DNA from 2 places in the Shewanella sp. OMA3-2 genome. Region 1 is predicted to be linked to the other one. Evidence: predicted binding sites of a transcription regulator. Region 1 holds the regulator's gene; the other holds the start of a gene.

What was found. The regulator FliA, encoded in region 1, starts transcription of late flagellar genes. The targets are predictions, from matches to a motif close to CTAAAGNTNNNNNNNNNNNNGCCGATA.
Region 2: the regulator FliA is predicted to act here: its motif matches at 9,070-9,096, upstream of L0B17_RS08625 (flagellar protein MotY).

Annotation. Positions count from the first base shown of each region.
Region 1 is NZ_CP090974.1:3,263,665-3,278,539, forward strand. It holds gene L0B17_RS14355 (DUF2802 domain-containing protein) at 1-179, opposite strand, end outside; gene L0B17_RS14360 (chemotaxis protein CheW) at 257-751, opposite strand; gene L0B17_RS14365 (chemotaxis protein CheW) at 754-2,055, opposite strand; gene L0B17_RS14370 (ParA family protein) at 2,039-2,833, opposite strand; gene L0B17_RS14375 (membrane anchored protein in chemotaxis locus) at 2,878-3,309, opposite strand; gene L0B17_RS14380 (protein-glutamate methylesterase/protein-glutamine glutaminase) at 3,377-4,600, opposite strand; gene L0B17_RS14385 (chemotaxis protein CheA) at 4,625-6,817, opposite strand; gene L0B17_RS14390 (protein phosphatase CheZ) at 6,833-7,570, opposite strand; gene cheY (chemotaxis response regulator CheY) at 7,584-7,967, opposite strand; gene L0B17_RS14400 (RNA polymerase sigma factor FliA) at 8,011-8,730, opposite strand; gene L0B17_RS14405 (MinD/ParA family protein) at 8,723-9,604, opposite strand; gene flhF (flagellar biosynthesis protein FlhF) at 9,609-11,003, opposite strand; partial or broken gene flhA (flagellar biosynthesis protein FlhA) at 11,033-13,130, opposite strand; gene flhB (flagellar biosynthesis protein FlhB) at 13,265-14,398, opposite strand; gene fliR (flagellar biosynthetic protein FliR) at 14,408-14,875, opposite strand, start outside.
Region 2 is NZ_CP090974.1:1,937,079-1,955,443, forward strand. It holds gene trhO (oxygen-dependent tRNA uridine(34) hydroxylase TrhO) at 1-705, shown strand, start outside; gene L0B17_RS08585 (hypothetical protein) at 817-1,599, opposite strand; gene cysB (HTH-type transcriptional regulator CysB) at 2,024-2,998, shown strand; gene purN (phosphoribosylglycinamide formyltransferase) at 3,167-3,811, opposite strand; gene purM (phosphoribosylformylglycinamidine cyclo-ligase) at 3,811-4,848, opposite strand; gene upp (uracil phosphoribosyltransferase) at 5,089-5,715, shown strand; gene L0B17_RS08610 (Na+/H+ antiporter family protein) at 5,906-7,231, opposite strand; gene L0B17_RS08615 (peroxiredoxin) at 7,588-8,193, shown strand; gene rnt (ribonuclease T) at 8,260-8,940, opposite strand; gene L0B17_RS08625 (flagellar protein MotY) at 9,130-9,999, shown strand; gene ybgC (tol-pal system-associated acyl-CoA thioesterase) at 10,879-11,280, shown strand; gene tolQ (protein TolQ) at 11,270-11,959, shown strand; gene tolR (protein TolR) at 11,959-12,387, shown strand; gene tolA (cell envelope integrity protein TolA) at 12,388-13,359, shown strand; gene tolB (Tol-Pal system beta propeller repeat protein TolB) at 13,423-14,751, shown strand; gene pal (peptidoglycan-associated lipoprotein Pal) at 14,775-15,314, shown strand; gene ybgF (tol-pal system protein YbgF) at 15,368-16,108, shown strand; tRNA gene L0B17_RS08665 (tRNA-Lys) at 16,569-16,644, shown strand; tRNA gene L0B17_RS08670 (tRNA-Lys) at 16,686-16,761, shown strand; tRNA gene L0B17_RS08675 (tRNA-Lys) at 16,885-16,960, shown strand; tRNA gene L0B17_RS08680 (tRNA-Lys) at 17,081-17,156, shown strand; tRNA gene L0B17_RS08685 (tRNA-Lys) at 17,196-17,271, shown strand; tRNA gene L0B17_RS08690 (tRNA-Lys) at 17,331-17,406, shown strand; tRNA gene L0B17_RS08695 (tRNA-Lys) at 17,466-17,558, shown strand; tRNA gene L0B17_RS08700 (tRNA-Lys) at 18,074-18,166, shown strand; tRNA gene L0B17_RS08705 (tRNA-Lys) at 18,226-18,315, shown strand.

The sequences.
Region 1 (14,875 bases):
CTGCGCAACTCATTCAGTTCACGTTTAACGGCCTCTCTTTGACGATCGCTTTCTTTTACTAATAATGTTAACGCTTCCACCTTGCTTTTTAATTTGCTCGATTGTTTTTGCAAAAAAAACATTAATCCTAAACAGGCAATGACATATACCAAGGCTGCAATTAAAAATTCATCACCCATGTTTTACTCTCGAAAAAGCTTATAACAAAAAAGCCAGCATACTGAATGAGCTGGCCCGTTGTCACTGAAAAGTTTATTTAAATATCAGTTAACTCTTCCCACTCTTCGTCAGATAACAGTTTATCAAGGTCGACTAAAATCAATAACTCGTTGTCGCGATTGCTTACGCCTTGAATAAACTTAGCACTTTCTTCAGTGCCCACGTTAGGTGCATTATCTATTTCTGAGCGACGTAGATAAACTACCTCTGCAACACTGTCGACTAAAATACCAATAACTTGCTTTTCAGCTTCGATAATCACAATACGTGTTGAATCATCAACATCAGCAGGCTGTAAACCAAAACGTGAACGGGTATCAATAACCGTCACCACGTTGCCTCGCAAATTAATAATGCCTAATACATAATGCGGTGCACCTGGTACTGGGGCAATTTCAGTGTATCGTAATACTTCCTGAACCTGCATTACGTTAATACCATAGGTTTCATTATCTAATTTAAATGTAACCCACTGTAATACTGCATCGTTTGAACCTGCAGCTACAGCTGCTACACTTCTTGAATCACTCATAGTTAACCTCGGTCAATCGAATCCTGACACCCTAAGCCTGCATCAAGCATGTCAATCAAAGCTTGTACATGCAATATGCCACACATTTGTTGTTTTACAACTCCAGCAAGCCAAGGACGCTTACCAGGTTTATCACGCCAATTGACGTGCGATTTATCTATTTTCACAGCGTTGACCAGCGACTCACAAGCCAGTCCCCATCGACTATCTTCCAGCATCACCAAATACTGATAATCTATCGACTCAGCCAGTTCAGGAGAATATTTCTCAGGCATAACCCAAGCACAAGTATCCACTACATTAATTTTTTGTTCTCTATAGGGCTGGACCCCTAAAAACCATTTGGGACGACCAATTAAATGATTTATGCGCTCCACTTTTACAATACCACCTAAACTCACTAAGGGTACTGCTAATGTTAAACCCGCTACCTTAAAAAACAGCACTTGAAACTCATCATCCAGTACTTGCTGAAGATCATGAGTAATACTGGGTGGTACAGCCCCTAATTGTGTTTCAGGCGTTACATCAAGTTGCTCTTCACTCTTTATGATAGCTTTATTTACAGAGCTTGGTATTGTTCCTGTTAAATTTATATCGACTAACGGCTTGATTTCTTTATCAGCATTAACTGTTTTTTGTAGTGAAACCGGACCGACTGTAGTTTTTTTAGTCGATTTCTCAGCTAACAAGCCTAAATGTTGCCTCACCTTATCAGCACTGGCCCTAATTTCCTCTGCTGTCATCGATATTTTAGAAGAGGTTGGCATAACTTCTGGTTTTACTTCAGGCTTTGAAACTGCCGACAATAGCTTTTCAAGCGCTTGCTTATTGATATTTTCATTGGGTTCGGCAAAACCTCTTTCTAATATCGACTTTAATGGTTGTTGATATTTAACTGCTGTATCTGGTTTGTTTAACGGTTCAAAAGAAGCTTTAGAATATTTATCATCAATTTGATGATCTTTTATAACATCAGCCTTATCCACTCTTTTTGAAGTAAAGCTCGACTCAGATGGTTTTTCCGGTTCAATTAGGCCTTTTACTAAACTAGAATCTGGTATAACTTTTATCTCTGCGATTGACTTTTTAGTTACCAAAGCAGGAGTTAACTTATCAGAATTAGTGCGGCTTATTTTGTCTTTAGATATAAGCGTCGTAGGATTTAAAGCTTCAGGTGCAACAATTTCCTGCTTTGCAATATTCGATTGCGCAGTTTGGGTCTCCTCAACACTTTCCGTAGTCGGCTCAGTGAGGAGCAGGGTAAAATAATCAAAAACAGTTTCATCAACCGATTTTGACATGTGCTAGCTCCCGAGAATCAAGATAATTTAACAGTAAATTGTAGGCCTTTACCCCACGGCTAGATGGAGAGTAATGTGATGCAGGTAGATGCGCTAAACTGGCATCTCTAAATTTAGTATCAACGGGGATCACACTATCTGGCCATAGGTTTTTATTATATTTTTCTTGCATATATGACAAGGCTATCGGAGAAGCTTTTGTGCGTTTATCATACATTGTCGGCACGACAGTATAGCTATATCGAGTCTTCTTCGAACGCCCCATCAGCTCCATTGTTTTAATCATTCTGTCTAAACCTTTAATCGCCAAAAATTCAGTTTGAACAGGGATAACAATATGTTGACTCGCCGCCAAAGCATTGACCATTAATACCCCTAGAACGGGCGGACAATCAATAATAGCAATATCATATTTATCTTCTAACAACACCAGTAGATTACGTAGCACCAAGCCCATACCTTCTTGATGTCCCAATGCTCGGTCTAATGTTGCCAGAGCCATGGTTGCAGGCAATAAATCAAGCCCCTCAAGTTGAGTCGGCAAAATATATTGTTGAATAAACTCAGCTGTAAGCGACTTATGATTCACAAATACATCATATAGTGAACCAGGAACCTCTTCAGAATCAATACCTAAATAATAACCTAGTGACGCATGAGGATCTGTGTCTATCATCAACACACGTTGCCCACGTTTAACAATAGCACCAGCCAAACTTGCCACAGTAGTGGTTTTACCCACCCCACCTTTTTGATTTGCTACGGTCCAGACTTTCAAATATTCATTCCTCGGTCTGTTATGATTAGTAAGATTTCATCATGCTAGTGCTGTGATTCAGTTTCTTTAGGTAGTTCGCGTGTCGTCACCCTTATACCACCATGAGGTAAACGGATGACTTTGACACCATCTGAATTTTCAGACATTAAAACATCAGCAGGTGGTTTATCGTGAACCATTTGAGTGACAGACCGCTCAGTTGTAGAGTGCTCTGTTGCTATTTTAGGTCTTAGTAACACTTTTTGCTGGCGGGTACTTTCACCAAGTGCTCCATATGTGTTGCTCTTATCACGGCCTGCAAATTCAATGATCGTTTCAGTTTGTTCCGGATGTTGCGCTAGCCAATTTGCAATGTCTGCCGCTTGCTCATCAGGTACCATAAGTAATACTTGAGAAGCAGTTAACCTTGCTACATCTGCATTTAAAAGGTCGTTTTTCTTAACGGCATCGTAATATAAACTCGCCAGTGTTATCACCGCTAACGTTAATAAGAAAAGTATTAAATTGATACCGACACTGCCACGGTAATACTTAAGTCCAAGACTAACCACGAGAGGTCTCTTTTAGAATTGATTCAGCCATGTTATCTAAGCTAATAGAGTGACTAGCAATACCTGCAGAGACGACAGCTTGCGGCATACCATATACAACACAACTTGCTTCATCTTGCGCCCAAACATTTGCGCCAGCCGCTTTCAGCATTCTTGCGCCTTCACGTCCATCAGCTCCCATACCGGTTAATACTACGGCCAAAATGTCACCGCCATAGGCTTTAGATGCCGACGCAAAGGTAATATCAACACAGGGCTTATAGTTCATATCACTGTTTCCAGCAATGACTTTTAACCGACCCGACATACCCGATTTTTCAACCAACATTTGCATGCCGCCTGGGGCTAAATATGCACACCCTGGCTTAAGTACATCTCCACTAGCAGCTTCTTTGACGTTAATCTGACAAAGACTATCTAAGCGAGCAGCAAAAGCAGGGGTGAATGCCGCTGGCATATGTTGAATAAGCAAAATGGGATGCGGATAATTAGCAGGAAATTGAGTTAACACCTTTTGCAAGGCTACTGGGCCGCCTGTTGATGTACCTATTAGCAACAATTTATATGATTTACCACTGGCACGAATAGCTGAAGGTAAATTCGGAGCTGTCGCTGCAATGCCTAATGTTGATCCTAATGTCGATCTAGCTGAAGTGTCAGCTAAAGACGGCGATGAACTCCGGCGAGACGTTAATGGCCTTGCGGCATTGTTACTGCTTAAATTTGCACTGGATGAGCTTAAGTTACCCGTAAGCGAATTAGAAGATCTATGACCTGTAGGTGCTGATGCTGCTATTCGGCTAACCGGTCGAAATACCCGTCTACGCCCTAACGCTTTTATACGTTGTTGTAATAGAATTATCGCATCATCTTTATTGGTGGCAATATCTTCAAAACGCTTAGGTAAAAAATCAAGTGCACCAGCTTCCAGTGCATCTAAAGTCGATTTAGCCCCATCGTGAGTCAGCGATGAAAACATAAGAATAGGAATAGGATTACTTGCCATAATGGCGCGAACAGCACTTATACCATCCATCACTGGCATTTCAATATCCATAGTGATGACATTAGGGCTAAGATCTGCCGCCATTTTAACAGCTTCTTCGCCATTGACAGCCACACCAACAACTTCGAGTTCAGGATCTTGATTAACAATTTCACTGACTCGACGTCGGAAAAAGCTTGAGTCGTCAACAACTAGTACTTTTATAGCCATTTCATTCCTTAAATAATGGAACTTTTATTTTTTATTTTTGGCGTAATGTTTTAATAAACCTGGTACATCTAAAATTAGCGCAATACCACCATCTGAGGTAATCGTTGCTCCAGCCATCCCTGGCGTACCTTGTAACATACTTCCAAGCGGCTTAATGACCACTTCTTCCTGTCCAATTAATCCATCAACAACAAAACCAATTTGTTTTGTGCCTAATTGAACAATAACAACATGGCCATGTTTCTTATCGCCATGCTTAAACTTGGTTTTATGACTGTGCAACCAATGCTCTAAATAAAATAATGGTACAGCTTTATTACGTACAATAACGGTTAGCTGACCATCTACAACATTGGTTTTGGTTAAATCAAGGTGAAATATTTCATTTACACTAGATAATGGTAAAGCAAACACTTGCTTAGACACATCCACCATTAAGGTCGGCATAATCGCTAACGTTAGCGGTACTTTAATTTCTAAAACGGTGCCTTTACCCTTCAGTGAGTCAATATGTACGCTACCGTTTAACTGAGTAATACGGGTTTTCACTACGTCCATACCGACGCCACGGCCAGAGATGTCGGACACTTCCATTTTAGTTGAAAATCCTGGCGCAAAAATCAAGTTGTATGCTTCAGAATCTGTCATCCTAGACGCTGTATCTTCGTCAAGCACGCCACGTGTAATCGCTATTTCTTTTAGTTTTTGCGGATCCATACCAGCGCCATCATCTTCAATTTTAAGTAAGATGTGATCGCCTTCTTGACTTGCTGATAATGTAATCGTGCCTGTTCGTGGCTTACCATTAGCCTCACGGGTAATAGGCATTTCAATTCCGTGATCAACCGAGTTACGTACTAAATGCACTAATGGGTCGGCTAAAGCTTCAACTAAGTTTTTATCCAGATCGGTTTCTTCACCAATCATGATTAAATCAATTTCTTTATTAAGTGTCCGTGCTAAATCACGTACAACCCGTGGGAAGCGACCAAAAACTTTCTTAATTGGCTGCATACGAGTTTTCATTACTGCGCCTTGTAAATCAGCAGTAACTAAATCTAAGTTTGCCAGTGCTTTAGACATTTCCTCGTCTTCACGGGTAACGCCTAAACTCACTAATCTATTTCGAACTAATACCAACTCCCCGACCATATTCATAATTTGATCAAGTCTAGCAGTATCAACACGAACAGTGGTTTCCCCCTGAGGAACGGATGCTGCCGCTTTTGATGGCGCTTTGTCTTTAATAACTAGGTCAACAGTCTTTGCTGCTGGAACAGGTGCTTTAGGTTGAGGCACCGGAGTTGCAGTTGCTGCGGCCTTTACAGGTTCAACACTTTTAACCGTTGTTGCAGTAAAACTTGATGCTGAAGTATCCACTTTCGCGGGTGAAGAACCTTTACCGTGTAGCTCATCAAGTAACTTTTCAAATTCATCGTCTGTAATATCGTCTGAGTCAACCATTTGAATTGGAGGTTCAACGAATTTAGCTGGTTCAGGTTTATTGACCGCTACATTTAGTTTACTTGAACCATGAAGTTCATCCAGTAAAGCTTCAAATTCGTCATCAGATATTTCATCTGAACCGACTGAAGCCGGTGCAGTTTGTTGAGGAGGTTTAGCCGTTGATGTAGATGTTATTGTAGGACTATTACCTTGACCATGAAGCGCATCTAATAATGCTTCAAATTCTGACTCATTAATTTCGTCGATGTTAGTCTCTGCACCCACTTTGTTTTCAACGAATTCAGATACGCTGTCATCGACGAGTTCAACAGATTCGTCAACAAGCTCTTCACTGTGCCCGCCCATTTCTGACGGCAAAGGTGCGCCAGAACTGAGTAGCTTCAATTTATCAAGTAATTCAACTTCAACAGGATCCTGCTCCTCGCCTTGCTGAGTTTGTGCAAACATAATATTAATAGCATCAACTGCCTGCAAAATAATATCCATCAATTCTGCATTAACACTGCGTTTACCGGTTCTCAATAGGTCGAAGGTATTTTCCGCTTCGTGGCAAACGTCTACCATAGGTTTCAAGCTTAAAAAACCAGCTCCCCCCTTGACAGTATGGAAACCGCGGAAAATAGCATTTAACAAATTACTGTCATCAGGATTATTTTCAAGAGCAACTAACTGCTCTTGAAGAAGCTCTAAAATCTCACCAGCCTCTACCAAAAAGTCCTGGAGTATCTCTTCATCAACATCAAATGACATTCAAGTGACTCCTAATTAGAAACCCAGACTGGATAGCAAGTCATCAACTTCATCTTGACCTGCGACCACGTCATCACGCAGCTCAGCGTGCATAATTGGGCCCTCTGCCTCTATTTTATTCTCTTTTTTAACAGTTTCTGGTTGCGGCGTATAATCGCCAAATACTGTCAACATAGAGACTAGGTTATTTTCGACTTCGCGAACTAGGTCAATAACTCGACGGATCATTTGCCCAGTTAAGTCTTGGAAATCCTGCGCCATCAGTATTTCATTTAGCAGTTGTCGTAAACGGTTTGTATCGTGCTCACTATGTGACATAAGTTGTTGAACATCATGACAAAGCGTTTTGAACTCGCTCAACTCAATATCTCGACGCATTAACTTATCCCACATCGGGGTAACAGATTTTATGTTGGTAATGATTGTATCGGCCAAAGGTAAACATTCTTCAACTGCATCCATAGTTTTATTTGCAGCTTGCTCTGTCATATCAATAACGTAATTTAATCTTTCTTTAGCGTCAGGTATTTCAACCTTAGCTAATTCTGATAAACGATTATCTACCTGAAAGTCTTGAAGAGCGCTGTGAAGTTGACGAGTTAACTTACCTACCTCTTCAAATAACTCACGCTGTATTGGTGTAGCGAGTTCTCTAACAACGTCGTCAGCTTGATCTTGCTCCCCCGCACTAAGCAGTTCTACAAGTTGCTGGGCCTGCTCGAGAGTAATTAACCCCGATGTTATTGGCTGCATAACTTATCCTTGCTTAAGCGAGACGTTCAAAAATTTTATCTAATTTCTCTTTAAGGGTAGCCGCTGTGAAAGGTTTAACAACATATCCATTCACACCTGCTTGGGCGGCAGCAATAATCTGCTCACGCTTAGCTTCTGCTGTAACCATCAAAACAGGTAAATGTTTTAATGAGTCATCAGCTCGAATAGCCTTCAGCAAGTCAATACCTTGCATACCTGGCATATTCCAATCTGTTACAACAAAGTCAAAATCACCTTTTTGCAACATAGGTAAGGCTGTTGAGCCATCATCTGCTTCTTGGGTATTGTTGAACCCCAAGTCTCGCAACAAGTTCTTTATGATACGTCGCATTGTTGAAAAGTCGTCAACAATAAGAATCTTCATATTCTTGTCCAAGGTTTCCTCCGGTGAGCTGACACTCTAGTGCTCTAATTAATAATTATTGTTGTGTCCAATGCTTGAGTTTGCCTTTTAATCTAAGCATAGCCTGACTTAATATCTGACTAACCCTAGATTCGCTTACTTCAAGAATTGCACCGATTTCTTTTAAATTTAACGCTTCGTCATAGTACAGCGAAAGTACTAATGCATCTCTTTCTGGTAAGGTTTTAATTGCTTCCACCAGCGCTGATTTAAACTGCGTTTCAGCTAATGCTTCAAAATTATCATCTGGTATTCCATCATCCGTGACCAGTACATCTTGCGAAATACCTAAATCTTCTATGCCGATGATTTTCCCAACAGAAACATCATTTAAAATATGATGATACTCATTGAGCGACATATCAAGTTTTTCTGCAATTTCTGTGTCACGAGCATCACGCCCTAACCCTTGTTCGAGCTCGTCAATCACTTGTGCTACACGGCGATTATTTCGATGCACTGAACGAGGAACCCAATCTCCACGGCGGATTTCATCAATCATTGCACCACGGATCCGAATGCCTGCAAAGGTTTCAAATTTAGCTCCTTTGGTATCATCAAATTTTGATGATGCTTCAAGTAAACCTATCATGCCAGACTGTAACAAGTCATCGAGTTGCACTGAAGCGGGTAATCGCGCCAACATATGATGTGCAATTCTTTTTACCAGCGGTGCATACTGTTCAACAACGGATGTTTTATTATCGAACTGAGCATACGCGGCGGCTTTATTCACTCATTCTATCCTCTTGTGTTTCTTTACGTTGCACTAGACGTTCAACAAAAAACTCTAAGTGACCACCTGGCTGTTGTGGAACTGGCCAGCTCATTATTTTGTTTGCCAGACCATGATAAGCAATTGCTGATGGCGACTTCGGGTATGCCTCAACCACTAATTTTTGCTTACGTACCGATTTACGTAAATTTTCATCAAATGGTACTGTTGCAACCAGCTCTAAAGCAACATCTAAAAATCGATCAGTCACTTTACTCAGTTTAGCAAACAACTCCATTCCTTCACGTAAACTGCGCACCATGTTGGCTACAATTTTAAAATGAAATACGCCATGTTCGCGGCTTAATATTTTTATCAATGCATAGGCATCTGTAATCGATGTTGGTTCATCGCATACGACAATCAATACATCTTGTGATGCCCGAGAAAAACTCAACACCATATCAGAAATACCTGCAGCAGTATCAACAATTAAGATATCAAATTGTGTTCGCATTTCACTGAAAGCTCGAATTAACCCAGCATGTTGCGCCTGAGTTAATTCAACCATGGCACGGCTTCCTGATGTAGCAGGAACGATACCAATACCTTTAGGGCCTCGCACAATGATATCGTCTAGTTCGGCATCTCCAGATAAAACATGAGATAAATTTTTCTCAGCACGAATACCTAACATCACATCAACGTTAGCTAAACCAAGATCCGCATCTAACACTAAAACACGTTTACCTTTTTCGGCGAGGGCGACCGCTGTGTTAATAGACACACTGGTTTTTCCTACGCCACCTTTTCCACCGGATACGGCAATTACTTTAACTTTTTCGTTGTTTGGTTGATTCATCATACGTAAACCACTTGCTTGATCACGGGTCATATTCTTACTCGAATGCATAAGTCATTTCATTCGACCATGCGCTTGTGTCTTGAGAAATTGTTTGTTCTGTTTCATTTAATGCGGCTAACGCTTGCTTAGCCAGAGCTAACGTATCAGCTACTTTTATGTCTTCAGGAACACGTTGGCCATCAGTCACATAGCTTAATGGTAACTCATTTTGTATCAGAACGCTCAATGCACCTGCAATTGATACAGATTCATCCAGTTTGGTTAAAATCACGCCCGCTAATGGAATGCGTTTAAAATGATTAACCGCGTCTTGCAATACTCTGCGTTGCCCTGTTGCCGACATCACTAAATAGCTGCGAATTGGGATCCTACTGTTTGCCGTCAAATTATCAAGTTGTTGATAAAGACGCATATCTCGTTGCCCCATACCCGCGGTATCTATCAGTACTAATTTACGACTTCTAAATTGATATAAAATTTGCTCAAGCTCTGTCACATCATGTGCTTGCTTCACTGGACAGCCCATTATTTTGCCATAAGTTGCTAATTGCTCATAGGCACCAATACGATAATGATCCGTTGTAATAAGCGCAACTTGATCTGCACCATGTTGTGCAGCAAAACGTGCAGCAATTTTTGCCAGAGATGTCGTTTTGCCAACACCAGTGGGTCCAACAAAAGCAACAACGCCACCACGCTTTACAATATCATCACCTTGGTTATCAAGTAAGTTAGCCAAGCTTTGCGGCAATGAACGCACTAATTCCGCGGGATTATAGTGTTGACTCAAAGATGAAAGTTTAGCTGCTACAGGGGCTGAAAACTCTGCAGCAAGTAACTTACTTTCAAGCATAGCACCCACTGGATCTTTGCGCTTTTTTTGTTCTGTCATCAATGAAGATACTTGATGAGTCAGTAAGTTACGTAATGAAGCCATTTCTTCACGAAGCGCATCCATTTCGGTCGAACTGACCTTATTATTTTTTGATTGTTTATCAAATGCAGCTTGTTGTTGATACTGAGCCTTAGCAGGCTTAGCATCAGCTGTCGCGCCTTGTAATTGGCGCGCCCATTCAGGTAAATCAGAGTCATCTTGTTTAGGTTGCATTTGCTGACTTAAACGACTTTGTTGTTTTTCTAATAACGCTTGTAATGAATCAGCTGCAGGCGGCGGATTAATTTTTGTCTTTGCCTTGATGACAGAGTTAGATGCAAGTGATACACGATCCTCACTTAAATCCATAAAGCCTGGAGTAGGTGCAGCGATTGCAGCACTCGCCTTAGGCTCATCGTAATCAACAGCGGCAACAATTTCGATCCCGCCGGCCACTTTTTTATTTGACATAATGACAGCGTCAGAGCCAAGAGTCTCTTTTACTTGCGCTAATGCTGCGCGCATATCTTTGGCAAAAAATCGTTTAATTTTCACTTACGCACCTCTTATTTCTGACGTTATCACTATTGGCCAACTGATGAAACAATACGTATCTGCTTCTCATCTGGGATTTCTTGATACGAAATCACCCTTAAATTTGGAATAGTGTACTTAACAAATCGTGACAGAGTTGAACGTAGCATACCTGATGTCAATAAAATGGCTGGCTGACCGACCATCTCTTGTTTCTGTGAAGCATCAAGTAATGACTGCTGCATGCGTTCTGCAAGGCCCGGTTCAATATTTGGCCCCTCTCCCCCTGTCGCTTGCATAGACTTATGCAACATCTGTTCCAACTCTGGAGCCAAAGTAATGACGGGGATCTCTAATTCTGGTCCGGATATTTCTTGTACAATCATACGTTTTAACGCTATTCGTACTGCAGCGGTTAACACTTCAGTATCATTGCTTTTCGTACCGTATTCTAGCAAAGTTTGTACTATGGTGCGTAAGTCGCGTACAGACACGCCTTCATTTAATAGATTTTGCATTACTTTAACCACATGACCTAGTGACATGACATCCGGAATAAAGCCATCAACCAGTTTTGGTGATTGCTTGGCAAGCATATCCATTAATTGTTGTACTTCCTCATACCCTAATAACTTAGCAGCATTGTTGCTCAGTAATTGGCTGATATGGGTCGCAACTACGGTCGCAGTGTCTACAACGGTATAGCCTAATGTCTGTGCATGCTCACGTTGCTCTGGTGCAATCCAAACTGCTTCTAAACCAAAAGCAGGATCAGTGGTTTCTATACCATCAAGTTTGCCGTAGACTTGCCCTGGATTAATGGCTAACTCGCAATCATGTCTGACTTCAGCTTCACCGACAACAACACCCATTAAATGAATACGATATGAATTTGGCGATAAATCTAGATTGTCACGAATATGCACTGCTGGTACTAGAAAACCTAATTCTTGTGACAGTTTTTTACGCACACCTTTAATGCGACTTAATAGTTCGCCACCTTGGCCTTTATCGACAAGTGGGATCAGTCTATATCCTACCTCTAAACCGATAGTGTCAACGTGACGAACATCATCCCAACTTAAGTCTTTTGGCTCTTTATCTTTGATATCTGGCGGCCCTTTTTTGATTAATTCTAACGCCACTGATTTTTTTTCATTAATCCGTTTCTGTACTAAATAAGCAGTCGCGGCGGTAATCAAGGCAAAGCTGATAAAGGCAACATGCGGCATACCCGGCACAATCCCCATAACAAATAATAAACCGGCTGCAATAGCTAACGATTTGGGCTTATCAAACATCTGACTCATCATCATCTGGCCCATATCACCAGACTCATTTTGACGAGTCACCATTAACGCCGCTGCGATAGACAGTAATAACCCAGGTATTTGCGCGACTAGACCATCACCTATGGTGAGTAGAGTATAAACTTCAACTGCACTTGAAAAGTCGAGTCCATGTTGGATCATACCAATAATAAATCCGCCTAACATATTGATAACCAATATCATAATACCGGCTATCGCATCCCCTTTAACAAATTTTGATGCACCGTCCATCGCACCATAAAAATCTGCTTCCAGGTCACTTCTTCACGGCGAATACGGGCTTGATCTTGGTTTAAAATACCTGCGTTCAAATCAGCATCAATGGCCATCTGTTTACCGGCATCGCATCCAAAGTAAAACGTGCACTAACCTCAGAAATACGGCCAGCACCTTTAGTTACAACAGCAAAGTTGATAATAATTAAGATTAAAAAGACTACTAAACCAACAGCATAGTTACCACCAATCACTACAGAGCCGAAGGCTTCAATGACTTTACCGGCAGCGTCTCCACCATTATGGCCTTCCAATAATACCACTCGCGTTGAAGCCACGTTTAATGCAAGTCTAAGCAAGGTTGCCACTAAAAGTACCGTTGGAAAAGCGGCAAAGTCGAGGGGTCTGTCGGTATAAATAGCAACAAGCAACACGACCAAGGCCAGTGCAATATTGAATGAAAACAAAATATCTAATAAGAATGGCGGGATCGGTAAAACAATCATCCCTAAAGCCGCCAACACTAATAGTGGCGTACCAATACCTTTAAAGGTTGATGGTCGGATTTGTTTGAACTGCCCGAAAACTGCTTTTACATCCATTCGCGAAAGCCTTTTACTGATGAATTTTTGACGCGTATAGCCAAAACAGCAAGAATTAAGCCAACTACAAACGACTGCATTAATTTTGTATTATAATTTCCCTGCTACGATTGAAAAACAAACAAAAAATACTGTTAATGCTTTAAATCATCGGGAATGGGCTGTTTTAACGGGACTGGTGTTGGGCGACGCCCCTTACCTTTCTGATACTGCTTTAGCTGAAATACGTATGCGAGCACTTGAGCAACCGCAGTAAATAAGCCCTCTGGCACTTGTTGGTCTACTTTAGTTGTATGATAAATCGCCCTTGCTAGGGGCGGTGCTGAAACAATTGCAACGTTATGCTCTCGAGCGATTTCACGGATTTTAAATGCGACATCATCAACCCCTTTAGCAAGTAAAAATGGTGCAGAAGAACGGACGACATCGTATTTAACCGCCACAGCATAATGCTCAGGGTTCACCACTATAACATCGGCATTGGGCACTTCAGCCATCATCCTTCTTTGCGCCATTTCTCGTTGCATTTGTCTGACGCGGCCTTTCACCTCTGGTTGACCTTCTGAATCTTTATATTCGTCTTTAATTTCTTGTTTAGTCATTTTAAGTTGTTTATTGTGGTTCCAGATTTGAAACGGCACATCTATAACTACAATGATGAGCATCGACGAACACAACAGAATAAACATCCACACTAACAAATCTAAAGCATGGTAAACGTTGCCAGGTAAATGGTCGTTAGACAACATTAAAATATCGTAAAAATAGACTTTTAGCAGGAAATAAGCCGCAACGGCTACCACTGAAAATTTAGCAATGCCTTTAGTTAACTCCACCAACGCCTGCATACCAAACATACGCTTAAATCCACTGGCGGGATTCATTTTACTGCCTTTAGGCATAAACGCTTTGACAGAAAAAGACAAACCGCCTAGGGCAATATTTCCAAGAAATGACACAAAAGCAAGTAAAGCAATAAAACTGACCAAAGGCCACGCAAGCTCATTTCCCACCACGCCCCATACTCGGAACATCGAGTTTGTATCAAAAATTTGATCTCGCTCCATGGTAAAAATTTGTTTCATTATACTATACAAACTTTTGGCGATAGCGGGTCCAGTCATGGCAAAGCCAACCGATGCAGCAAGTAATACCGCAGCTGTCCCTAACTCTTTAGAACGAGCAACTTGACCTTTTTCACGCGCCTGCTCAAGGCGCTTACTGGTAGGCTCCTCTGTGCGTTCTTGACCACTATCAGCTTCTGCCATTTACAGTCCTTAAAAAGCTACATCACCATCAATTTGGCATTGCAGCTGTAAAATATCACACATCAATAATTGGGCAGCTAACCATACTTCATCAAAATGCGCCATGATAGGCCCTAATGTTAGCCAAAGTATCAATAAACCGCTAACCATAGTGACCGGAAAACCTATCGAAAAGATGTTTAACTGTGGTGATGCTCGAGTCATTACTCCAAAGGACAAATTGATCAACAATAACGCTACAATCGCTGAAATCGACATGGTTAATGCTGCACCAAACATGTAAGACCCCCACTCAGCTAGACTTTTATAGGTGGTAATATTAATCCCTTCGGTCGAAACGGGGATCGTTTCAAAGCTGGCGACAATCATTCTAAACATCAGCAAGTGACCGTCAACGGCTAAGAATATTAACGTCGCAAGTAACAAGAATATATTACCCACCACTGGAGTTTGTTCCCCAGAGCCTGGATCAACCAT
Region 2 (18,365 bases), 1.3 Mb from region 1:
ATTGTGACTATGGGCGTAGAGGGCATCGACCCGCGTAAAGTTGTCGGAACGTATGTTAAGCCTAAAGACTGGAATGCACTTATTTCAGATCCTGATGTATTGCTAGTTGATACACGTAACGACTATGAAGTACAAATTGGTACTTTTGAATACGCGGTTAATCCTGTGACAGAAACATTCCGTGAATTTCCAGCGTATGTTAAGCAAAACCTTGATCCTGCAAAGCATAAGAAAGTGGCTATGTTCTGCACTGGTGGAATACGTTGTGAAAAATCAACCGCATACTTAAAAGAGCAGGGCTTTGAAGAGGTTTATCACCTAGAAGGTGGCATTCTTAAATATCTTGAGGAAGTTCAGCCAGAAGACAGTTTATGGAAAGGTGAATGTTTTGTGTTTGATAATCGCGTTGCCGTGAATCATGCACTCGAAAAAGGTCAATATGACCAGTGTAATGCTTGCCGCATGCCAATTACTGAACAAGAAAAGCTTTCTGTTGCGTATGAGCAAGGTGTTAGCTGTCCGCATTGTATTGACAAGGTAACAGACGAGCAGCGTCAACGTTTTATTGAACGCGAACGCCAAGTACAGTTAGCTACGCAACGTGGTGAGGTTCATATTGGCAGTGATGTGAATCAAGTCATTGAAAAGCGCCGACAAGACAAAGAAGCATTAAAAAAAGCGCAAGAGAAGCAAAAGCAGAAGTAGTTATTGTCCAAAATCTTAAAATAAAAAAGCCTCAATAAATGAGGCTTTTTTGTTTTAATTATTCGCGATTATGGACAGTAGTTGCCGTTGCTAAAAGAGCAATGTAACCCGTTACCACTTTTTCTTTGGCTGGAATAACATGTCTAAATCATCACCCTCATTTTTTCTTGCCTGAGGAACCGCTGGGCCAGAGTTTTTCTGCGCACCCATAATTTCATCTAATAACTGTTTAGCTTCATCTACTTTGCGAGTGATGAAGGGATCATTCGGTGTTTGTGCTTTAATTAGGTGTAATGTGGATAACGCTTTAGTGACCATTTGCTTACTCGAGCCATATTGCTTCATGTAGCATGCAGCACGTGCGCGCGAAATCATAGACTCCACATTAATACGCTGCTGTAAGCTATCAATTCGCATCTCTTCTACATTAAACACCGAGGGATCAACTTTGCCTTTATTATGCTCGGCACGTAATATTGCTTTAAGCTTTTTTAATGTTTTTACTAAGTCTAATATTTGTCGATCATTGTCAGGTAAGCGAAAGTTCTCAACAGGGGGGACTTGAGGTGTCGCAGCAGAAATACTGTTAATTTGGATATTTAAGTCGGCTAAACGACGCTGATAATCACCCAGAAGTTGGCCAGAGGCATGTGAGATAGATTGTTCAAGTGCATCCTGTATACGTCTATAAAGTATTAAGATGATATGACTAGAACAAGATGCCACACTTGAGTTAGCTAAAACCGTTTCAGTTTCATCAATAATAGCGCGGTGTCGAGAAACTTCTAACCTCCGCTCTGCTTCAGCTCGCTCTTTTTGTTGTTGAATAATACTGAAGCCAATAATGAGTAGCAGTAGCGCGCCAATCAGCATTAATATTAGGATTAAAGACATAGGTTTTCCATGTTGTCATAGTGATTACGTGTCCAGTATCTAAAAAAAATTAGAAACAACACGAGTCTATTTAATGTTTTAATAATAGATGAATAGCAAAACCAAAATTAATTTATATCTTAGCGTAAGTTATGCTTACTGTCGTTGAAAACTCAGTCATTTTAATGATAAAAATTGTTGTTAGTTGTTGAATGATCATCAAAAGCACCGTTTTTGTACTTTATGACACTTGTGAGTGCGCTACCTTAAGCTTATTTCAGGGGACTCTACGCCATTTTAGTCGATTATTTCTACTTGTCTTATATGCCAATTTGCATTACATTTATTGCCAAGTATAACATTTAGTTATAGATGGGTTGTGGGTACTGCCGCCATACTGCGTCATTACTGTGAATATTCCAATTAAATCGCAAGGAATCGTGCCATGAAGCTGCAACAATTAAGATACATCGCCGAAGTGGTCAAACATAACTTGAATGTATCTGCTACAGCCGAAAATTTATATACCTCTCAACCAGGGATCAGTAAACAAGTTCGTATGCTAGAAGATGAGCTTGGCATTCAAATATTTGGCCGTAGTGGCAAGCATTTAACCCATGTGACACCCGCTGGTTTACAGGTTATTGAAATAGCAAATGATATACTTGGCAAAGTAGAAAGCATTAAAAAAGTGTCTGAAGAATACACCAAGCCAAATCAAGGTGAGCTAAATATTGCTACCACAGATACTCAAGCTCGTTATGCTTTACCGCAAATTATTAAAGAATTTATTAAGCGTTACCCTAAAGTTAATTTACATATGCATCAAGGTACGCCGAGTCAAATCAGCGAGCAAGCGGCTAGAGGTGAAGCAGACTTTGCCATTGCAACAGAGGCTATGCACCTTTATACCGATTTAATCATGCTACCTTGTTACCACTGGAATCGTTCAATTGTGGTCACTCGTGATCATCCTTTAGCCAATATCACTAAACCTAGCATTGAAGATTTAGCTAAATATCCTTTAGTGACTTACGTATTTGGTTTTGATAAAGCGTCTGAAATTGAAAAGTCGTTCAATCGTGCTAATTTACAGCCTAGAGTGGTGTTTAGTGCCACCAGTGCCGATGTATTGAAAACTTACGTTCGTCTTGGCTTAGGGGTAGGGGTTATTGCATCGATGGCAATTGATGCCAATATTGATAAAGATTTAATCGCGATAGATGCCAGTCATTTATTTGCTCACAGCACGACAAAAATTGGCTTTAGACGAGGCAGTTTCTTGCGGGGCTACATGTACGACTTTATGCTACATTTTGCACCACATTTAACCCGTACCGTAGTTGAAAACGCGGTTGCTTTACGTGACCAACAGCTTATAGACGAAATGTTTGCTGATATCCCTCTGCCTGTTCGATAAGGTGTTAGGGTCAGTTGATCTTCGCTGCAAAAAACAACCTTGAAAGATTCAGGCCCTAATTACTTAGTGGATAATCGAAGAGTGTGCCCAAGCAGCCTGTTATGACATTACTAACATAAAAAAATCACGCCGCGGCGTGATTTTTTATGCAAGCATAACTGACTTGTTTTAATCCAGGGCGTAACCATTAGGGCCGATTAGAGCGCCGTCTAAGTAAGCTTGATTTTGCTTCATTTCAAGCCTGCCTAAACTAAACCATTTAACCACAAGGGGATAAATGGCGTGCTCCTGCTCATGCACGCGTTCGGCTAATGTTTCAGCATCATCTTCAGCATAAATCGGTACTTTAGCTTGTAAAATAACCGGTCCAGCATCGAGCTCAGGAATAACAAAGTGCACACTAGTGCCATGCGCTTTGTCTTTTGCATCAATAGCGCGTTGATGAGTATTAAGGCCAGTATATTTAGGTAATAATGACGGATGAATATTGATCATCTTACCTAAATAACGAGCGACAAAGTCATCGGATAAAATACGCATAAAACCGGCAAGTACGATTAGGTCTGGCTGGTATTTTTCAATACAAGTAGCAAGACGAATATCATACTCTTCACGCGTTTCACCTTTGCGAGCAATGACACAACTGGTATCAATTTCACTATGATGAGCGCGTATTAAGCCATATGCGTCCGGTTTGTTGCTGATAACACCAACCACTTCAGCGTTTAGGTTGTCATCACAACCGTCTAAAATAGCCTGTAGATTACTACCGTTACCTGAAATCAACACCACAACGCGACAGCTAGCAGGCATTATACAATCTCCACTTGCTCTTCATCGGCATTACGATTAGCAATTTCACCAATTAGCCAAGCGTTTTCACCTTCAGCAGTTAATAATGCTAATGCAGCGTCAACTTTCTCTGTTGGTAGCGCAATGACCATGCCCACACCACAGTTAAAGGTTAAGTACATTTCACGCTTAGCGATATTGCCGTTGGTCATTAACCAGTCGAACACAACAGGCCATTCCCAAGAATCACCCTTAACAACGGCTTTGCAATCTGCTGGTAATACGCGTGGAATGTTTTCCCAGAAACCGCCACCAGTGATATGCGCCATCGCGTGAACTTCAGTTTGCTCAAGCAGCTTTAATAATGATTTTACATAAATCTTAGTTGGCTCAAGTAAGTGATCAATTAACGGCTTACCAGCTAAGTCTTGCTTAGGATCAGCTTTGCTGACTTCTAAGACTTTACGAATTAACGAATAACCATTTGAGTGAGGACCGCTAGAACCTAAAGCAATAAGAGAGTCACCGGCTTTAACTTTTGTGCCATCAATAATGTCAGCTTTTTCAACAACACCAACACAGAAGCCGGCTAAATCGTAATCTTCACCTTCGTATATACCTGGCATTTCAGCGGTTTCGCCGCCAATTAACGCACAACCAGATTGAACACAGCCTTCAGCAATACCATTAACAACTGAGGTTGCAGTTTCAACGTCTAGTTTGCCAGTTGCATAGTAATCTAAAAAGAATAATGGCTCGGCACCCGAAACAATCAAATCATTCACACACATGGCAACAAGATCGATTCCAACAGTGTCATGTTTCTTATGATCAATCGCCAGTCTCAGTTTAGTACCAACACCGTCGGTGCCAGACACTAATACAGGGTGTTTATATTTAGTCGGTAATTCACATAATGCGCCAAAACCACCTAAGTTGCCCATAACTTCAGGACGACGGGTGCGTTTAACAGCAGTTTTAATGTTACTAACTAATGCGTTACCTGCATCTATATCAACGCCGGCATCTTTGTAACTTAATGGTGTAGGAGTGCTCACGGAGGATCCTCTCGGGTACATCGTTTAAGGAATTTTATGCGGCAACATTCTACCAGCTTGTGCCGTTACTCGAAAGCCATGATTTAGCTTTATCCGCCAGATAAAACACCAAATTGCTCGATTTTTATTGGCTTAGCGCACGATTTACAGCATTTATAAAACTTTATGTTTTATAGAAGGGATAAATACACTAAAATTCGTTAAATTTGGCTGTAATTAGACAAAGCTGGGAGATTGAAGATGAAAGTTGTTGAAGTAAAACACCCTCTTATTCGCCATAAAGTAGGATTGATGCGTGAAGCAGAAATCAGTACTAAGCGTTTTCGTGAATTGGCGACCGAAGTCGGCAGTTTGTTAACCTATGAAGCTACCGCAGACTTTGAAACTGAAAAAGTCACTATTGATGGTTGGAACGGTCCTGTTGAGGTCGATCAAATCAAAGGTAAAAAAGTCACTGTAGTGCCTATTTTACGTGCGGGTTTGGGTATGATGGATGGGGTACTTGAACATATACCCAGTGCACGAATTTCTGTTGTGGGTATTTATCGTGATGAAAAAACCTTAGAACCAGTACCGTATTTTGAAAAAATAGTCAGTAATGTTGACGAGCGTATCGCATTAGTCGTTGATCCTATGTTAGCCACCGGCGGCTCTATGATAGCCACCATCGACCTATTAAAGGCTCGTGGCTGTACATCAATTAAAGCACTCGTGCTTGTTGCCGCGCCAGAAGGCATTAAAGCCCTTAGCTTAGCTCATCCTGATATTGAACTTTACACCGCCTCAATTGATGATTGTCTAAATGAGCAAGGTTATATTTTGCCGGGTTTAGGTGACGCAGGTGATAAGATTTTTGGCACTAAATAAGTAAACATTAAGCAATTGGCATCGCCGATTAGCATCGCCATTGTTTAGTAAAAAAAGCTCAGTTAAAAAAGGTTAGTTAAACAAATGGGAACCCGCGGGTTCCCATTTTTGTATCTGTTAATTGCATTATTGAGTTACGAATGCTTTGTAGCTGTCCGGCTTTTCAAATTATAAAACAATAATGAAGTCACTATAAAACCATTGCGGCCAGCCAACCAAAACCTAATAAAGGCAGGTTATAGTGCATAAAGGTTGGAATAACGCTGTCACGAATATGGTCATGTTGTCCGTCGGCATTTAAACCCGCGGTAGGACCCAAGGTTGAATCAGATGCCGGTGAACCTGCATCGCCTAATGCGGCAGCCGTGCCGACAAGGGCAATAGTGGCAGCGACTGAAAAACCAAAACTCAGTGCCAACGGTACGTAAATGGTGGCAATAATGGGAATAGTTGAAAAAGAAGAGCCGATTCCCATAGTAATAAGTAAACCGACAACCAGCATGAGTATCGCCGCTAATGCTTTATTGTCACCAATAAAATCCCCTAATGAGGCCACTAAAGTACTCACCTCGCCAGTTGACTTAACTACCGCAGCAAAACCGGCAGCGGCTATCATAATAAAACCAATGTTGGCCATCATATGCACGCCCTGGTTAAATAAATCCTGGCCAACACTTTGTTTAATGATCCCCGAAAAACGGAAAATAATAAATCCGGTTAAGGCACCAAATATCATCGAGTCTGTTTCAAGTTGCACTATTAAGGTAGCCACTATAGCGATCAAAGAAATGATAATACTTTTAGTGTTAATGCTTGCCTGCTCAGGCTCAGCATTAGTTTGCGCAGCAATGACTTGGTATTCTCGCGGTTTGCGGTAACTCACAAACATGGCAAATAATAGTCCGCACACCATTCCTAATGCTGGTAATAACATCGCTTGTGGCACCTGAGCGTGAACGGCCTCTAAACCATTACTGTTCAAATTTGCCAGTAAAATGTCATTTAAGAAAATACCACCGAAACCAATAGGTAAAATCATATAGGTCGTAACCAAACCAAATGTCAGCAAACAGGCAATAAGGCGACGATCAATTTTTAATGCGGTTAATACATGTAATAGTGGCGGAATTAAAATAGGAATAAAGGCAATATGAATAGGCAAAATATTTTGCGAAGAAACCGCCATTGCTAAAATAGTGACCAATAACATCCATCGCACCACTTGAGTGTTATTATTGTTTGGCTCTTTCCCCAACTTTTTAATAATGGCATTAGAAATTAGCGTGGTTAAACCAGAATGTGATAATGCCGCAGCAAAAGCGCCCAATAGGGCATAACTTAATGCTATTTGTGCGCCGCCACCTAAACCATCATTGAAGGCTGAAATTGTTTGGTGGATATCAAGTCCACCGACAATGCCGGCAACTAAAGCACTTATTGTTAGTGCGATAACCACATTTACTCGAACAAAACTTAATGCCAGCATTAGGCAAACTGCAATCACAACCGCATTCATATTATTTAATTCTATTTATTATAATGATAAGGCGTTTATTTATGCCGTTATTTGTTTGGCTTGTCCAGTAAAGCCTTTATTTTATTGATGTACTATCAGCGCGGTGCGCTTACCGGGATTATCAATGTTAAATAATCAGACCGAAATGTAATCTATTGTGGGCCATTTTTAGCTATTTGTTTTTAAAACCCTAATAACAGTAGGGGTGTGATGAAGGGTTTTTCAGCAGGTAAAACAAAATTCATTCAAAATCACTTATCGGGGGAGCAAATAAAAGGTATGGTATAGCACATTGTGGAAGGTTGAACATTGCACTTTCCGTTAGAATTTAAACAAGCCATTAATGGAGATATAAAATGAGCGTATTAGTAGGTCGTCCAGCCCCAGACTTTACCGCAGCAGCAGTACTTGGTTCAGGCGAAATTGTTGACAACTTTAACCTTGCTTCGGCAACTAAAGGCAAGCCAACCGTTATCTTTTTCTATCCTTTAGATTTTACTTTCGTATGCCCATCAGAGCTAATTGCGTTTGATCACCGCATGGAAGAGTTCACTAAGCGTGGTGTTGAAGTTATCGGTGTGTCTATTGACTCACAGTTCACTCACAATGCATGGCGTAACACGCCAGTAGACAAAGGTGGTATTGGCCAAGTTAAATACACTTTAGTTGCTGACGTTAAACACGAAATTTGTAAAGCATACGATGTTGAGCATCCAGAAGCGGGTGTTGCTTTCCGTGGTTCATTCCTAGTAGACAAAGAAGGTCAAGTACGTCACCAAGTGGTTAACGATTTACCATTAGGCCGTAACGTTGACGAAATGCTACGTATGATCGATGCACTTCAATTCCACGAAGAGCACGGTGAAGTATGTCCAGCAGGTTGGTCTAAAGGTGATAAAGGCATGACAGCAAGCTCTGAAGGTGTTGCTTCATACTTAAAAGATCACTCTAGCAAGCTATAATCTACGCTTGTTGAATATCAAAAAAGCTGCCTAGGCAGCTTTTTTTGTACGCGTTATTTAGTTAACTTAATCGTCGGTATCACTATTGTCAGTATCTTCATCTGACTCATCCATAATCGCTAATGGCCAACCGCCAAGGGTTTTCCAGCGATTAACGATATAACAGAAAAGTTCAGCAGTACGTTCAGTATCATACAGTGCTGAATGAGCTTCTTTATTATCAAAATCAATGCCTGCCATTTTACACGCTTTGGCTAATACCGTGTGGCCAATAGCTAACCCCGCAAGGGATGCTGTGTCAAAGCTAGCAAAGGGATGAAATGGTGAACGTTTTAAACTATTTCGCTCAATACATTGATTAACAAAACCAAGATCAAAGGCTGCGTTATGGGCCACAACAATACTGCGGTGACAGCCAACAGCTTTTTGAGCTTTTTTAACTTCTTTAAATATTTCTAAAAAAGCCGACTTTTCATCAACAGCGCCTCTAAGCGGGTTGGTTGGGTCTATGCCATTAAAAGCTAATGCAGCGGGTTCAAGGTTTGCACCTTCAAACGGCTCAATGTGATAATGCAGGGTTTTATCTAGACTTAAATAGCCATCATCATCCATTTTTAACATGGTCACTGCGATTTCAAGCAATGCATCTGTATTAGCATTAAATCCGGCTGTTTCAACATCAATCACCACAGGAAAATAACCGCGAAATCGATATTTAAATTTATTGCTGTTGCAGATGTCACTCATGTAATTCTATTACCCCATTAAACCTGAATATTGCTGCCATCAAAAAGACAAACCTAGGTTCGTCGTAGCAAATTAGTCGAGCATTATACCCAAACTGTCTGAATATGCTCGTTTCAGTGATAATTTAACCTCAAGAAAATGATTTAGTCGCCGATAGATGAACAGGGAATAAAATCGGCAGGTGGCACCATGTGGCAAAAAATCATATTAATATCCAGTTTGTGTATCAGTGCTTCTGCAAGCGCTGATTTACGTCACTATGTTGCCTCCCTTGAAAACTCAGCCTGGCGAGTCGGCGAAAATAGCCCAATTGAATGCCGGTTAGAACATGATATTCCAGACTACGGCAAAGCTATTTTTTCCAGTAAGTCGGGAAAGGACCTCAATTTACTGTTTACCCTTGATATGTGGGCTAAGCCCGATGCGGTAACCAATGCTAAATTAATCAGTCGCGCACCCACCTGGCGACCTGGTGATGCCTCAAAAGAAATCATCGCACTAAAGTATCAAAAACAATTTAACGGTGAAGTGCCTAAAAAAGCCGCCTGGACTATGCTAAATGAATTAAGCCAAGGCCGTCAGCCAACGTTTTATTATGCTGACTGGTATGATGCATCAAGTAAAGTGGCGGTGGGGATCTCGGCGGTTAACTTTGCCAGTAAGTATCGCGAGTTTCGCTCATGTCTAGCTAATTTATTACCCTACAGTTTTGATGATATTGCCTTTACGGTTTTAAACTATCAAGATGGCGGAACCGAGCTTACTCGCTTCTCAACTTATCAGCTTAAAAAAGTACAAGAATACTTATCATATGATCCTAATGTCGAGTTAGTGGTTGTTGATGCCTACACCGACAGTTACGGTGGCCGTTCAATTAATCAAAAAGTGTCAGACAAGCGTGCCGATTCAGTCAAAAGTTTATTAATAGCCAGTGGCATTTCACAAGACCGTATTACCACCGAAGGCCATGGTGAAAAACGTCACGTTGCTGGTAATGACTTAGCGTCAGAGCGACAAATAAACCGAAGAGTGGTGATTAAAATCACTAAGCCAATCTAGGTTGTTACCACAGTGATGTAAGCGGGTAATAACAGATTGTTAGCACGTCATTGTTAGCACAGCAGTATTGGCAGCGATTTATTAGCACGAATTAACAAAAGCCTGAAATCATGTTCAGGCTTTTTTGTGGGTTATGTTGCTAAATTTTAGATAAAAAAAACCCACTCAAACCGAGTGGGTTAAATAATTTGCAATCAACAAATTAAAGGAAGGAAGTCAAGCATAAGAACTGGGAATAAGTTACTGTTTCACAAACACTAACTTGAAGTTCATTGTTTTCTCATCAAATCGATGTGTCCTGAAAACAAGCTCATAATAGATTTATTGCTCTAAATGCACAAGATAGATTTTTTCCGCTTTACCATTAGATTTTCTAATATATAAATGGGTTGAGTTTGAATTTAAAATGGCCTCTGGATAGCGCCTTAGTAGGTTTTATCAAGCATTTTTATATTTGGGTGAATAAATATTCGCATAAGCTGCATTATTCATTAAAAGTAAATGTTAACAAATATGATAAAGTGAGCGTTTAACTGAAAAAATCAGATTTTATTGGGTTATTTTTTTAATTTAAGAGTGGTTTTAATACTTTTGGTGGATAAATCGTAGCGATTTGGCATTATTCGAAATTCATATTTAACTCAGCAACAGGGCATATAATCAAAGGGCATTTATGAGCTAATTAACAGCCACCTTTTTGCAGTTTGAAGGCTACAAAAGATTAAAAATTTTTCATCTAAGTCGGTTTAAACCCAGATTATGTCATTTAGGGCTGTTTTGCTCTAAATAAAGTCGGTTTTTAGCGGGTGAGATGATTCACAACTGCCTTGCTACTCGGTATAGTATGCAAAATTTTTTAAGTAAAGAACGAGTCATAAAATGACGTTTAATTGGCCTGTAACAGTGTACTATGAAGACACCGATGCTGGTGGCGTTGTTTATCATTCAAATTACTTAAACTTCTTTGAAAGAGCACGCACCGAATGGCTTAAATCAATGGGCATTCGCCAAACAAAATTGTTGGCAGATGACATTGCTTTTGTTGTTAAACGTGCTGAATTAGATTTTCGTCGCGCGGCAAAGTTTGAGCAAGATTTTATGGTTGAATCTTGTATATCGTCATTGAAAAAAGCGTCGTTGGTGTTCCAACAGCGTTTAATTGATGAGCTAGGAGAATGCTATTGTGAGGCAACAGTGACAGTCGCTTGTGTGTCCTTATCTAAAATGCGTCCCATAGCCATCCCAGAATTTATCGTTCAGGAGTTTAAGAGTGCACGCTGATATGTCTTTTATAGGTTTGTTTTTACAAGCCAGTGTGTTGGTAAAGCTAGTTATGTTTACTTTATTAGGTTTATCTATTGCATCTTGGGCGGTGATTATTCAACGCCGAAAAATGCTCAATTCAGCCCGGGTAAAATCCGCGCGTTTTGAAGATACTTTTTGGTCCGGTGTTGATTTAAACCGCTTATACAAAGAGCTAACCGCTAGAGGCGAAAGTATTGCTGGTTTAGAAGCTATGTTTGTTGCTGGCTTTAAAGAATACTCAAGAGTGATTAAAGTGAACAGCAAGTCACCTGATGCGGTAATGGAAGGGACATCTAGAGCCATGCGCGTGAGTTTGTCACGTGAAATGGAAAAGCTAGAAAATAACTTACCTATGCTAGCCACAATCGGTTCTACCAGTCCGTATATTGGATTGTTTGGTACCGTATGGGGAATTATGAACTCGTTCATCGCCTTAGGTACAGTAGAAAACGCCACGTTATCTATGGTTGCACCAGGTATTGCTGAAGCACTTATTGCTACCGCTATGGGTTTATTTGCGGCAATTCCAGCCGTTGTTGCCTATAACCGTTTTGCGACACAAGCTGAAAAGCTCGAGATGGCTTACGCAAACTTTATGGAAGAGTTTTCTAACATTTTACAGCGCCAAGCCTATAGTGAAAAGGAAGCGGTGTAATGTACCAACGTAAGCGTAAGCGTCCTATTGCTGAAATTAACGTCGTACCGTATATCGACGTTATGTTAGTGCTATTGATCATTTTTATGGTTACGGCGCCAATCGTTTCTCAAGGTGTTAAAGTTGAATTGCCACAGGGTAAAGCAGAATCATTACCGCCAGATAGCAAACCCCCAATCGTAGCGTCTATTGATGCCGCGGGTGAATATTTTTTAAACGTTGGCACCTGGTCTAATAGTGACCCTTTAGACCTGGATGAAATTTCAATTCAAGTCGGCGCGATGATCCAACTTGAACCATTACGCCCTGTGGTGGTGAAAGCGGATAGAAGTATTGCCTATGAAAGTGTTATTCAACTCATGGTTAGCTTGCAACAAGCGGGTGTGCCTGCGGTAGGGTTAATGACTGATTCACCCAAGGAGAAATAGGTGGCTGATCAATCTAATATTAAAATACCTGCAGCGATTTCTGCCGGTATCCACATTGGTGCGATTGTTATTTTAGCGATAGGTGTCAGTTTCGATGATAAACCTAAATCAATGCCATCTGCTCCAAGTGCGCCTGCTATTCAAGCTGTTATGGTTGATCAACAAAAAATCACTCAGCATGTAGAAAAGTTAAAGCAACAAAAGCAAGATACTGAAAACAAAGAAAAGGCACGTCAAGCAGAGTTAGAGCGTAAAGCCAACGAAGCCCGTAAACAACGTGAGCAAGAACAGCAAAAGATAAAGAATTTAGAAATAGAACGTAAGCAAAAAGAAATTGAAACACAAAAGGCCAATGACGCCGCTAAAGTTGCCCAAATAAAAGTACAGCAAGAAAAAGAGCGTGCGAATAAAGCTGAAGCCGTTCGTAAGCAAAAAGAGCTAGAGCAAAAAGCGTCGGAAGCCGCCGCCCAAAAAGCGGTCGAAAAACGTAAGCAAGAAGAAGCTGCAGCCAAACAAGCCGCGGATGAACGTAAGCGTAAAGCGGAAGAAGATGATCGCAAACGTAAGTTAGAGGAAGAACGCCAACGCAAAGCGAAAGCCGATGCCGATGCAAAAGCACGTCAAGAGCAAGAAATGACAGATGCACTAGCGGCAGAGCAAGCCACATTATCGCAAACGCGTAATAAGCAAGTGATGTCAGAAGTAGATCGATTTAAAGCGATGATCATTGCCACTATTCAGCGTAACCTTGTGGTTGACGAATCGATGCGCGGAAAAAGTTGTCGCGTGTTTATTCGATTAGCACAAGATGGTTTTGTGACGTCAAGTCAAACGCTAGATGGCGATCAAGTGGTGTGTCGTGCAGCAAAAGCAGCAATAAACAAAGCAGGTCGTTTACCCGTATCGACAGAAGCGGGTGTGTACGACAAATTAAAAGAAATTAATTTAACGGTTTCACCGGAATTTAATTAGTATATTAATGTATTACCGATACAAAATAATGCATTAAAAATGCGAAGGGTATGAAGGAGTCTCATGAATAATTTGGTTAAATGGTTCGCATTGGCATGTGTTGTGATAATAACGCCAGCACGTGCGGCCTTGGATATTGTGATCACCCAAGGTGTTGATCAATCGCGTCCTATCGCTGTCGTGCCGTTTATTTGGCAAGGTGAGGGGCAAGCACCTGCATCTATTTCAGATGTGGTCATGTCTGACTTATCGAGAAGTGGTACTTTTTCGCCACTCGACACACGTGCACTACCTCAGACTAATATAAATACCTTGGCTCAGTTTAACGCCGCTAACTGGGGCAATGTGTCTGCAGATGCATTAGTTATTGGTTCAGTTAAACCCTATGGTACGGGTCAATTTTTGGTAAGCTTTGAGCTTATCGACCTAGTAAAAGCACAGCTGCAAGCTGGCAAAGGGCCTGTTAACAATAGCGAGCTGGTTTTAGAAAGCCGCGAAACCGTGATTAACGCCAGCCAGTTTAGACAATATGCCCATCGCATCAGTGATGTAGTCTATGAGAAGTTAACTGGAATAAGAGGCGCGTTCTTAACTAGAATCGCTTATGTTGTGGTTAAACAAGGTCAAAAATCACCATACCATTTAATGATTGCCGACTATGATGGTTACAACGAGCAAATGTTATTACGCTCGCCTGAACCGTTAATGTCACCAAGCTGGTCACCAGATGGTCGTCGCTTAGCATATGTGAGTTTTGAAAATCGCAAAGCAGAGATTTTTGTACAAGACATATATACCCAAACGCGTACATTAGTCAGCAGTTTTGACGGTATCAACGGCGCGCCTTCTTTTTCACCAGACGGTAAAAAGTTAGCCGTGACCTTGTCAAAAGACGGTCAGCCAGAAATTTATACAGTGGATATAGCCACTAAAGCAACTAAACGTGTCACAGATCACTACGCCATTGACACCGAGCCTTCATGGTTCCCAGATGGTAAGTCGCTGCTTTTCACGTCTGAGCGTGGTGGTAGACCGCAGCTTTATAAAGTGAATTTGGATACAAATAAAGTCAGTCGCATGACTTTTGAAGGCGAATGGAATTTAGGTGGTTCAATTACACCTGATGGTCGCAGCATGATTTTTGTGAATCGTACTAATGGACGTTTCAATATTGCCCGAATGGATTTAGCAACACGCTTTATGCAGGTGTTATCATCTACTAGACTAGATGAATCTCCAAGTGTTGCGCCTAATGGCACTATGGTGATCTATGGTACGACTCACGAAGGTAAACAAGTACTGGCAGCGGTTTCTACCGATGGCAGATTTAAGGCAAGATTGCCTGCTGGACAAGGTGAGGTGAAATCACCAGCCTGGTCCCCATTTCTTTAATTAAGTATCGATAAGGATTTAACATGGATCTGAATAAGTTGTTCAAAGCTATGATGGTTGCAGTTCCGCTAATGGCACTGGGTGCCTGTAGCTCAACTTCAGACTCTGACACAGATGCTAGCGGTTCTACTTCTGGTTCATCTAGCAGCGAGTATGGCAATGGTGGTATTGAAACAGGTGGTGCTGGTGCAGTGTTAAGCCCAGCTGAACAGCAACGCTTAAAAGAGCAAGAATTACGTCGTCAAAACATAATTTACTTCGACTTCGATCGCAGTGAAGTACAAACTGACAATGCAGACATTCTTATGGCACACGGCAATTATTTAGTTGAACACCCAAATGTTCGCGTATTAATTGAAGGCCATGCTGACGAACGCGGTACACCTGAATACAACATCGCACTAGGCGAACGTCGCGCTAAAGCGATTGCTAAATACTTACAAGGCATGGGTGTACAACCTAGCCAAATGAGTGTCGTAAGCTACGGTGAAGAAAAGCCTTTAGACTTTTCTCGCACTGACACCGGTTTTGCTCAAAACCGTCGTGGTGTGTTAGTTTACTAAGCGTTATTGAAGTATAAGGTCAACCTACTTGGTTGACCTGTTAGGAGATTTACATGAAACATGCCGTATTAGTTGCGGCAATGTTCTTTGGTGCAGGGGCAGCAGTAGCTGCTCCCGCTCCTGTAGAGGATGTTGCTAGTGGTTCAAGCGATGATCGTTTAGCACGTATTGAACGCATTATTAAAGCAAAGCAACAAGGTGAATTTGACATGCAACGTCGACTAGACGCTTTGCAAAGAGAAGTGTTGGATTTACGGGGCATTACAGAGCAACAAAATTACCAGATTAATCAAATGTTGCAACGTCAACGCCAGCTTTACGAAGACATAGCCAACTTATCAACTAAAGCAGCTCCAGTGGCGAATGCACCTGCTGTTAGCGATGCAGTTAGCGTTGCAGCTTCAAACTCGACATTAGGCGAAACAGGTAGCTATGAAGCTGCTGTTAACTTAGTGCTTAAAGACCGTAAGTATGATGAAGCCATTCCAGCCTTCCGTAGTTTCATAAAGCAATATCCGCAATCAAGCTATGCAGCTAATGCAAACTATTGGTTAGGTCAGCTATTGTTTAATAAAGGTGAGCATGCAGATGCTAAAGGCGCCTTTAGTGCCGTAGTGAGTCAATTTGCTGATTCAAACAAGCGTGGTGATAGTTTAGTTAAGTTAGGAATGATTGCTGAAAAAGAGAGCGATATTGCCGGAGCAAAAGCACTCTATAATAAAGTATTAAAAGAATACCCTAACAGTGCATCTGCACGCCTAGCACAACAGCAGTTATCAGCACTTAATGGCTAAGAAAGCCAAAAAACAGTCTCTTAGACTGTTTTTCATGCAAACAGTAACAAATTATAAATTTGCGCTTGCATGACAAAATGAAAAAGGTATTATAGGCGCCCTCAGAACGGCATAGCTTTTCGGGGGATGTTTTAAAGTAATTTGTAACATTCTTGGTGCACTTAGTTAGTAAATTTGCCCCAGTTAATCTTTCATAGGTTAGCAAAACCAAGATTGGTCATTGGTTCAGTCGTTGTAGCAACATAAACAGTTGGCTTTTGTTCCAGTTAACTATTACAGGTTAGCAAAATATCGTTGGGTCGTTAGCTCAGTCGGTCTTGAAACATAGACAGTTGGCTTTTGTTCCAGTTAATCATTTATGGTTAGCAAAACCAAGATGGGTCGTTAGCTCAGTCGTTCTTGAAACATAGACAGTTGGCTTTTGTTCCAGTTAATCATTTATGGTTAGCAAAACCAAGATGGGTCGTTAGCTCAGTCGGTAGAGCAGTTGGCTTTTAACCAATTGGTCGAAGGTTCGAATCCTTCACGACCCACCACTTTTTAAATAGTGGATAAAGAATTTAAAGTAAAACTAGATGGGTCGTTAGCTCAGTCGGTAGAGCAGTTGGCTTTTAACCAATTGGTCGAAGGTTCGAATCCTTCACGACCCACCACTTTTTAAATAGTGGATAAAGAATTTAAAGTAAAACTAGATGGGTCGTTAGCTCAGTCGGTCTTGAAACATAGACAGTTGGCTTTTGTTCCAGTTAACTATTACAGGTTAGCAAAATATCGTTGGGTCGTTAGCTCAGTCGGTAGAGCAGTTGGCTTTTAACCAATTGGTCGAAGGTTCGAATCCTTCACGACCCACCACTTTATTTGAGAGTGGTAAAATAATTCATTTACTAGATGGGTCGTTAGCTCAGTCGTTCTTGAAACATAGACAGTTGGCTTTTGTTCCAGTTAATCATTTATGGTTAGCAAAACCAAGATGGGTCGTTAGCTCAGTCGGTAGAGCAGTTGGCTTTTAACCAATTGGTCGAAGGTTCGAATCCTTCACGACCCACCACTTTATTTGAGAGTGGTAAAATAATTCACTTGTATCGTTGGGTCGTTAGCTCAGTCGGTAGAGCAGTTGGCTTTTAACCAATTGGTCGAAGGTTCGAATCCTTCACGACCCACCACTTTTTAAATAGTGGATAAAGAATTTAAAGTAATACAGTTTATAAAGCAAAACTAGATGGGGTCGTTAGCTCAGTCGGTAGAGCAGTTGGCTTTTAACCAATTGGTCGAAGGTTCGAATCCTTCACGACCCACCACTTTTCCTCTCGTCTAATATCATCTCCAGTTAAATATTATCGGTTAGCAAAACCAAGATGGGTCGTTAGCTCAGTCACTTTTCGTTTAGATCAAAAGCTGCAATTGGCTTTTAACCAATTGGTCGAAGGTTCGAATCCTTCACGACCCACCACTTTTTTACATCTCCAACTCCCCGTATTTAACCCTTCAGTGCTTGAAATCATTTATACCAGTTTTTCATTTCCTGAATTACCATCCGTTGAATTCCCGTTAACCATTTAAATATCAACAAAACCAAGATGAACCATTAGCTCAGTCGTTCTTGAAATATAGACAGTTGGCTTTTGTTCCAGTTAAATATTATCGGTTAGCAAAACCAAGATGGGTAGTTAGCTCAGTCACTTTTCGTTTAGATCAAAAGCTGCAGTTTTCTTTTAACCAATTGGTCGAAGGTTCGAATCCTTCACGACCCACCACTTTTCCTCTCGTCTAATATCATATCCAGTTAAATATTATCGGTTAGCAAAACCAAGATAGGTCGTTAGCTCAGTCACTTTTCGTTCAGATCAAGTGCTGCAGTTGGCTTTTAACCAATTGGTCGAAGGTTCGAATCCTTCACGACCCACCACTTTTCCTCTCGTCTAATATCATCTCCAGTTAAATATTATCGGTTAGCAAAACCAAGATGGGTCGTTAGCTCAGTCACTTTTCGTTTAGATCAAAAGCTGCAATTGGCTTTTAACCAATTGGTCGAAGGTTCGAATCCTTCACGACCCACCACTTTTCCTCTCGTCTAATATCATATCCAGTTAAATATTATCGGTTAGCAAAACCAAGATGGGTCGTTAGCTCAGTCACTTTTCGTTTAGATCAAAAGCTGCAGTTGGCTTTTAACCAATTGGTCGAAGGTGCGAATCCTTCACGACCCCACCACTTTTCCTCTCGTCTAATATCATATCCAGTTAAATATTATCGGTCA